DNA from 2 places in the Micromonospora sp. FIMYZ51 genome. Region 1 is predicted to be linked to the other one. Evidence: predicted binding sites of a transcription regulator. Region 1 holds the regulator's gene; the other holds the start of a gene.
What was found. Region 1 encodes HrcA, which represses chaperone genes, less so after heat shock. Its sites were predicted from a motif close to GGTTNGCACNCTCNNNNNGAGNGTGCNAACC; they were not measured.
Positions count from the first base shown of each region.

Region 2: the regulator HrcA is predicted to act here: its motif matches at 2,677-2,707, upstream of groES (co-chaperone GroES).

Region 1 covers NZ_CP134706.1:5,644,150-5,648,562, forward strand. Annotated here, with positions in the region: gene QQG74_RS25165 (16S rRNA (uracil(1498)-N(3))-methyltransferase) at 1-694, opposite strand, end outside; gene dnaJ (molecular chaperone DnaJ) at 720-1,865, opposite strand; gene hrcA (heat-inducible transcriptional repressor HrcA) at 1,932-2,954, opposite strand; gene QQG74_RS25180 (hypothetical protein) at 3,031-3,171, shown strand; gene QQG74_RS25185 (DUF4870 domain-containing protein) at 3,164-3,715, shown strand; gene hemW (radical SAM family heme chaperone HemW) at 3,755-4,413, opposite strand, start outside.
Region 2 covers NZ_CP134706.1:6,156,898-6,161,310, forward strand. Annotated here, with positions in the region: gene QQG74_RS27570 (molybdopterin-dependent oxidoreductase) at 1-393, opposite strand, end outside; gene groL (chaperonin GroEL) at 509-2,158, opposite strand; gene groES (co-chaperone GroES) at 2,229-2,543, opposite strand; gene QQG74_RS27585 (methyltransferase domain-containing protein) at 2,901-4,145, shown strand; gene ybaK (Cys-tRNA(Pro) deacylase) at 4,253-4,413, shown strand, end outside.

The DNA.
Region 1 (4,413 bases):
CCACGCCGGCCGTGGAGGTACGCAGCACCGACGGACCGAGGCGGACCGGGCGCGCACCGGCGTCCCGGAAGGCCGACAGCTCGGCCGGGGTGATGCCGCCCTCGGGACCCACCACCAGCACGATTTCCCCACGCTCGGGCAGCTCGACAGTGGTCAGCCGGTCGGTCGCCTCCTCGTGCAGGACGTAGCCGGCGGCGGCACCGGCGATCCGGCGGGCCACCGACGTGGTGGACTCGTCCGGGGCGCCGGCCACCACCGGCAGCCACGCCCGGCGGGCCTGCTTCGCCGCCTCCCGGGCCGTGGCGACCCACTTGCCCCGGGCCCGTACGCCCCGGTCGCCGCGCCACTGCACCACTGAGCGGCCGGCCGCCCAGGGGACGATCTCGTCCACCCCCGCCTCGGTCATCGCCTGCACGGCCAGCTCACCCCGGTCGCCCTTGGCGATGCCCTGCACCACCACCAGCCGGGGGTTCGCCGCGTCGACGTACCCGCGAGCGGTGACGGTCAGGTCGAGGGTGCCCCGGCCGACGGCGGCGACCACCGCGCTGGCGGTGCCGCCCCGGCCGTCGGCGAGCAGCAACTCCTCGCCTACCCGCAGCCGTTGCACGGTGGCGGCGTGGTGCCCCTCAGGGCCGTCGAGCACCATCGCCTCGGCGGTGGGCAGCGACTCGACCAGGAACAGCGGAGCGGACACGGGCAGCGGCCTCGATGCGGGTGGCTCAGGCGTGGCCGTTGAAGGCGTCGCGCATCCGGGAGAAGAAGCCACCCTGCTTGCTCAGCTCGGCGACCTCCTCGCCCCGGGTCTTGGCGAACTCCCGCAGCATCCGCTCCTGCTCGGCGTCGAGCTTGGTCGGGGTACGCACGTCCAGGTGGACGTAGAGGTCACCCCGGCCGGTGCCGCGCAGGTGGGGTACGCCCCGGGCCCGCAGCCGCAGCGTGCTGCCCGGCTGGGTGCCCGCCTTGACGTCGACCGGCTCCTCGCTGTCCAGCGTCTTGATGGTCAGCCGGGTGCCGAGCGCGGCGGCGGTCATCGGGACGGTGACCCGGCAGTGCAGGTCGTCGCCCTTGCGGGAGAAGACGTCGTGCGGCCGCTCGTGGATCTCGACGTAGAGGTCTCCGGCGGTGCCGCCGCCCGGGCCGACCTCCCCCTGCTGGGCGAGGCGGATGCGCATGCCGTCCTCGACGCCGGCCGGAATCTTGACGGTCAGCGAGCGGCGGGTGCGGACCCGGCCGTCACCGGCGCAGGTCGGGCAGGGCGTCGGGATGGTCGTGCCGTAGCCCTGGCAGACGGTGCACGGCCGGGCGGAGACCACCTGACCGAGGAAGGTGCGCTGCACCGACTGCACCTCGCCCCGGCCGCCGCACGCCTCGCAGGTGGCCAGGTGGGTGCCGGCCGCGGTGCCCGCGCCGGAGCAGGTGGTGCAGAGCACCGCCGTGTCGACCGTGATCGGTGCCTCGACGCCGAAGGCGGTCTCCTGTAGGTCGAGTTCCAGCCGCAGGATCGCGTCCGCCCCGGGCCGGGTCCGCGGTCGCGGGCCCCGACCGGCGCCGGTGGCACCGCCGAAGAAGGCGTCCATGATGTCCTGGAAGCCGACGAACGGACCCGCACCGCCGGGCCCACCCGGGCCACCGGGACCGCCGCCGCCGGGCGCCAACGGGTCGCCGCCGAGGTCGACGATCTGCCGTTTCCGATCGTCCGAGAGGACCTCGTACGCGGCGTTGATGTCCTTGAACTTCTCCTGTGCCTCCGGATCCGGATTGACGTCCGGGTGGTACTGCCGCGCCAGCTTGCGGTAGGCGCGCTTGATCTCGTCGTCGGAGGCGCCCCGGCTCACGCCGAGAATGCCGTAGTAGTCCCTGGCCACTGCGTTCCGTGTCCTCGTGTTCGTCTCGGATTACGCCGGTCGACGGTCGCCGCCGACCCTGACTGGTCAGTTCTGGGCCAGCAGCTCGCCCACGTAGCGTGCCACGGCCCTCACCGTGGCGATTGTTCCGGGGTAGTCCATCCGGGTTGGTCCCAGCACGCCCATCCCCCCGACGATTGTCGCGCCCGGGCCGTATCCGGTGCTGACCACCGAAGCCGCCCGCAGGTTGTCGATCTCGTTCTCGTCACCGATGCGCACTCGTAGCGTGCTCGGTTCCACCTCGCCGATGAGCTTGAGCAGGACGACCTCCTCCTCAAGCGCCTCGAGGATCGGTCGGAGCGAGCCGTGGAAGTCCAACAGGCCGCCGCGAGCCAGGTTTGCGGTGCCGGCCAGCGCGATCCGTTCCTCGTGCCGCTCGACAAGCGTCTCCAGCAGCACGGTGGACAGGGTCGTCATGGCCGGCCGCAGCTCCGGCGGCGACTCGTCGATGAGGGCCTGCACCAGCGGCGGGGTTTCCGACAGGCGGACGCCGACCAGCTTCTCGTTGGCCAGCCGCCGCAGGTCGAGCACGTCGTCGGCGAGGATCGGCGCCGGTAGTTCGACCAGCCGCTGCTCGACCCGGCCGGTGTCGGCGATCATCACAAGCATCAGCCGGGTGGTGGAGATCGGCACCAGCTCCAGATGCCGTACGCGGGAGCGGGCCAGGCTCGGGTACTGCACCACGGCCACCTGGCGGGTCAGCTGGGCGAGCAGCCGGACCGTGCGGTGCACCACGTCGTCGAGGTCGACCGCACCGGCCAGGAAACGCTCGATCGCCCGGCGCTCGGCCGGGCTGAGCGGCTTGACCCGGCTCAGCCGATCGACGAAGAGGCGGTAGCCACGGTCGGTGGGCACCCGGCCGGCGCTGGTGTGCGGCTGCCGGATGAAGCCCTCCTCCTCCAGCACGGCCATGTCGTTGCGGACCGTGGCCGGCGACACGCCCAGCTGGTGCCGTTCGACGAGCGCCTTGCTGCCGACCGGCTCCTGGGTGGCGACGTAGTCCTCGACGATCGCCCGGAGCACGGCGAGCTTGCGGTCGTCGAGACCCATTTTCCCACCTCCTGTCGCAGCTGGAGTCCGTAGCGCCATGGCCGCAGCGGAATGCTCTGGCACTCGACTGTAGCGAGTGCCAGTCTACGTCGGGGCCCCCGACAACGCGATGATCAAGACCTCACCCCGGGCGGACGCACCGATCGGCGGCGTGAACCCGCCGGTGTCGCTCTGGTGCGCCGTTGCCGCCGACCCCTACCGTGACCTCCATGACTGAACCGCCTCGTCCCCCAGAATCCGGCGACGATCCCACCACTCCACTTTCCGGCTCGTCAGGCCAGCCCGGCTATCCCCCGCCGGGCGGATACCCGCCGCCTGGCGGCTACCCCCCGCCCGGTGGCTATCCCCCACCCGGTGGCTACGGCGTGCCCGGTGGCGGTTATCCGCCCGGTGGCTACGGCGTGCCCGGTGGTTACGCCAACAACGAGGACAAGACCTGGGTGCTGATCGCCCACTTCGGCGGGGCCGCCGGGATGTTGATCGGCGGTGGTGTGCTCGGCTGGATCGCACCGCTGGTCGCGATGATCGCCCGTGGCAGCCAGTCGCCGACCGTCCGCGCGCACGCGGTGACCGCACTGAACTTCCAGTTGCTCTGGTCGATCATCGCCCTGGTGGGCTGGGTCCTCAGCTGCATCGGCATCGGCATTCTCATCGGCTTCGCCGCGATGATCATCGGCATCGTGTTCGGCATCATCGCCGGGGTGAAGGCCAACGAGGGGCAGCTGTACCGCTACCCGATGACGGTCAACATGATCAAGTGACCGGCTGCCCGGCCGGACCGCCCGACCCGGGCGCTCCGGTCACGGCAGCAGGTCCCGCACCACGGCGTCGGCGAGCAGCCGGCCGCGCAGGGTCAACACCGCGCGGCCGGCCGCGTGGGCGGGCGCCGCGAGCAGACCGTCGGCCACCGCTCGGGCCGCCGCCGTCCGGCCGGCCTCGTCGAGTACGTCCAGCGGCAGGCCGGTGGCCAGCCGCAGCCGGAGCATGACCTCCTCCATGTGCGCCTCGGCCCCGGTGAGCACCTCGCGGGCCAGCCCGGGTGACTCACCGGCGGTCAGGCGTTGGGCGTACGCGGTGGGGTGTTTGACGTTCCACCAGCGCACCCCGCCGACGTGGCTGTGCGCCCCCGGGCCGAGGCCCCACCAGTCGCCGCCGGTCCAGTAGAGCAGGTTGTGCCGGCACCGGGCGGCCGGTGTCCGGGCCCAGTTGGAAACCTCGTACCAGGAGAAACCGGCCGCGCCGAGGGTGGCCTCCGCGGCCAGGTAGCGGTCCGCCGCGACGTCGTCGTCGGGGTACGGCAGCTCGCCGCGACGCATCCGGGCGGCCAGCCGGGTGCCGTCCTCGATGATCAGGGCGTACGCGCTGACGTGGTCCACCCCTGCGGCCACGACCTGGTCCAGCGAGGCGGCGAAGTCCTCGGCCCGCTCCCCCGGCGTACCGTAGATCAGATCCAGGTTGA
Region 2 (4,413 bases), 510 kb from region 1:
GCCGACCGCCGCACCGATCAGCGACGGCAGCGCGTCGGCCGCGTCGGCACCGGCCCGGGTCAGCGCCGCCGCCGCGCCGAGGGTGGCGAAGGCCGCGACGCCGGCCAGGCCGACCAGCAGCCGGCGGGCGGCGAGTATCCCCAGCAGGGCGGCAAAGCCGCCGAGCAACAGCGCCGTGCCGACCAACAGAGCGATCTTGTCGGACGTGCCGAAGACCGCGATGCCGAACCGCTTGACCGGTTCGGGAACGGTGTCCACGACCAGCCCGCCGACCGCGACGAGTGGCGATGACCGGGGCCCGGTCAACGCCGCCACCAGCTCGGCGGTGCCGATGGTCGCGGCGGCGGCGGTGAGACCGGCCAGGGCGGCGTACCGGGGTGTCGTACTGCTCACCGACTCAGTGTTTCCGACCCGGCCCCCGCTGCGGTAGCCACCACCGCCGGGCCAGCACGCGCATGGGGCGCACCGTCATCGACGGTGCGCCCCACGTTCCGGCGTACGGCAGGGGTCAGAAACCCGGGCCGTGCTGGTGGCTGTGCCCGTGGCCGTGCGAGTGACCGTGCCCACCGGCGGCGGCCTCCGGCTCGGCCGGCTTGTCCACCACGAGGCTCTCGGTGGTCAGCAACAGGCCGGCGATCGACGCGGCGTTGGTGACCGCGTTCCGGGTCACCTTGACCGGGTCGATGATGCCCTTGTCGGCCAGGTCGACGTATTCGCCGACCGCGGCGTCGAGGCCCTGGCCCCACTGGCTACCGGCGACCTTCTGCACCACGACGTAGCCGTCGTGGCCGGCGTTCTGGGCGATCCAGCGCAGCGGCTCGACCAGCGCCTTGCGCACGATCGACACACCGACCTTCTCGTCGCCGGTGAAGCCCAGGTCGTCGTCGAGCACCGGCAGGATCTGCGCCAGCGCGGCACCGCCGCCGGGCACCGTACCCTCCTCGACCGCGGCCTTGGTCGCGGCAATGGCGTCCTCGATGCGGTGCTTGCGCTCCTTCATCTCGACCTCGGTGGCCGCGCCGACCTTGACCACCGCGATGCCGCCGGAGAGCTTGGCCAGCCGCTCGGCGAGCTTCTCCCGATCCCACTCGGAGTCGGAAGCCTCGATCTCCTTGCGGATCTGGGCGACCCGGTCGGCGACCTCGCTGGCCTGCCCGCCACCGTCGACGATCGTGGTGTTCTCCTTGTCGACCACGACACGCCGGGCGGTGCCGAGCACCTCCAGGCCGACCTGGTCGAGCTTGTAGCCCAGCTCGGGGGCGACCAGCTCGGCGCCGGTGAGGATCGCCATGTCCTGGAGCATCGCCTTGCGGCGGTCACCGAAGCCGGGCGCCTTGACCGCGCAGACCTTGAGGGTCTTGCGGATCGAGTTGACCACCAGGGTGGACAGCGCCTGACCCTCGACGTCCTCGGCGATGATCAGCAGCGGCTTGCTGTTCTGGAGGACCTTCTCCAGCAGCGGCAGCAGCTCCTCGATCGCCGAGATCTTCTGCGTGGTGATCAGGATGTACGCGTCCTCCAGGACGGACTCCTGCGCCTCGGCGTCGGTGACGAAGTTCGGCGAGATGAAACCCTTGTCGAACTGGAGGCCCTCGGTGACGTCCAGCTCGGTGTGCAGGGCCGAGCCCTCCTCGACGGTGATCACACCGTCGCGACCGACCCGCTCCATCGCCTCGGCGATCAGCTCACCGATTGTGGCGTCCTGCGCCGAGATCGTCGCCACGTGCGCGACCGACTTCTTGTCGGAGACCTCGACGGCCTTGCCGAGCAGCGCCTCGGAGACCTTGGCGGAGGCGGCGTCGATGCCCCGCTTGAGGCCGGCCGGGTTGGCGCCCGCGGTGACGTTGCGCAGGCCCTCACGGACCATGGCCTGGGCCAGCACGGTAGCGGTGGTGGTCCCGTCGCCGGCGACGTCGTTGGTCTTGGTCGCCACCTCCTTGACCAGCTGCGCGCCGAGGTTCTCGTACGGGTTGGTGAGCTCGATCTCCTTGGCGATGGTCACGCCATCGTTGGTGATCGTGGGCACACCGAATTTCTTGTCCAGGACGACGTTGCGCCCGCGCGGCCCGAGGGTGACCTTTACCGCGTCCGCGAGCGCGTTGACACCGTGCTCCAGCTGGTGCCGGGCGTCGTCCGAGAAGCTCAGGATCTTCGCCATGAATGTCCCTTCGAAGCGACGTTGCCCCGGCCCGGCGAGCCGGACCGGGGCAACGACACTGATCGGTTGCTTACTTCTCGATGATCGCGAGGACGTCGCGGGCGGAGAGCACCAGGTACTCCTCGCCGGCGTACTTGACCTCGGTGCCGCCGTACTTCGAGTAGAGGACGGTGTCGCCGACCTTGACGTCCATCGGGATCCGGTCGCCGTCGTCGTCGAAACGGCCAGGGCCGACAGCGAGGACGGTGCCCTCCTGCGGCTTCTCCTTGGCGGTGTCGGGAATCACGATGCCCGACGCCGTGGTGGTCTCAGCCTCGTTCGCCTGGACCAGGATCCGGTCCTCGAGCGGCTTGATCGCAACCTTGGTCGCGGTAGTCACGGGCATACCCTCCTGGGGTACTGGTTTCGTTGCCGGTCGGCATGCCGACCGGCGTCAATCTGCCACATGCCACCGGGCGGGGCCGTCGTCGCGGGTGCCGGTCCGCCTGGCGTTCAACCCCCGGACACCAGGGCCCGGGCGTTGGCACCCTCAGGGTGAGAGTGCTAATCGCAGGTTATTCCTCGGCTAGCACTCCGTCAAGGAGAGTGCCAACGCCGTCCACCTCGTGTCGCCGTCCGAGCACCACCCGCACGCCTCCCAGGGCGAGCGTTGATCAATAAGTTTGCGCGGGCTCCGGACGCGAACTTCTAGGTCAACAGGGTGCGTGGAGGATGGGCGTGGGGTGGGCGGAAGAATGGGGATGTGGATCTGGAGCAGCTCGCGGCGTTGCGTACCGCCGAGGGGGTGGCGGCGCTCGACTCGGCGGCTCGGGTCGCCGGCGGTGATCCGCTGGCGGCAGCGGGGGCGCTGCGCTCGGCCGGGGTGCCGGCCGGGTTGGCGGCGGCGGCGCTGACCCAGGCGGAGCTGCGCCGCCGGGCGGTCGCCAAGTTCGGGCCGGCGGCGGAGCAGATGTTCTTCACCCGACCCGGCCTGGAGCAGGCCACCCGGCAGGTTGTCGCGCGTCGGCGCGCCCGCCGGTTGCGCGCCGCCGGGGTGACCACCCTGGCCGACCTGGGTTGCGGGCTGGGTGCCGACGCACTCGCCGCCGCCCGCGAAGGCATCCGGGTGTACGGCGTGGAGGCCGACCCGGTCACCGCCGCGTTGGCCGAGGCGAACGCGCGAGCGGCGGGACTGGCCGAACGGTTCACCGTGGAGTGCGCCGACGCCACCGCGTTCGACGTCTCCCGGGTCGAGGCGGTCTTCTGCGATCCGGCCCGCCGCCGGGCCGGCACCGGCCGCCGGATCTTCGACCCGAACGCGTACTCACCGCCGTGGGACTTCGTCACCGGGCTGGCCGACCGGGTGCCGTACACGGTGGTGAAGGTGGCCCCCGGCCTCGACCACGCCCTGATCCCGACCGGCGCCGAGGCGGAGTGGGTGAGCGTCGACGGCGACCTCGTCGAGGCGACCCTCTGGTGCGGCCCGCTCGCCGAAACCCCCCGCCGCGCGACTTTGTTGAAGGAAGGGCCCCCTGTTAACGCCTCCGGTAGTAAAGGGGCCCCCTCTTATCACTCCGCCAGCGAGCCCGCCGTCTACCAGCTCACCGGCACGGGAGCGGCCGAGGCGCCGGTCGGGCCGGTACGCGGCTTCGTGTACGACCCGGATCCAGCGGTGGTCCGCGCGCACCTGGTCGCCGAACTGGCCACCGAGCTGGACGCCACGCTTGCCGATCCGGCCATCGCCTACCTCTACGCCGATCGGGCCACACCGACGCCGTACGCCCGTTGCCTGGCGGTGACCGACGTGCTGCCCTTCTCGCTCAAGCGGCTGCGTGCGCTGCTCCGGGAGCGCCGGGTCGGCCGCGTGGAGATCCGCAAGCGCGGCTCCGCACTGGAACCCGAGCGGCTCCGGCGCGATCTGCGGCTGACCGGCGATCAACCGGCCAGCCTGGTGCTGACCCGGGTCGCCGGGGCGCCGACGGTGCTGATCTGCCAGCCAACCGGCTGACCGGCCGCCGAAACGCCGGGCGAGGGCCTGCGGGCCGCCCCCGAGGCCGAGTCAGGACGCCGAAAAGCCGCTGGCCGGTGGCCGGGGCCGAGGGCTAGGTTGACCACGTGGCGGGACGGGGTACGCCGGCGATGGTGCTGCTGGCGAAGCGGGGAATCACCCATCGCACCCACCCGTACGATGTGCCGGCGGACGTACCGAACTACGGCGCGCTGGTCGCCGCCGCGCTCGGCGTCGCTCCGGAGCGGGTCTTCAAGACGCTGGTGAC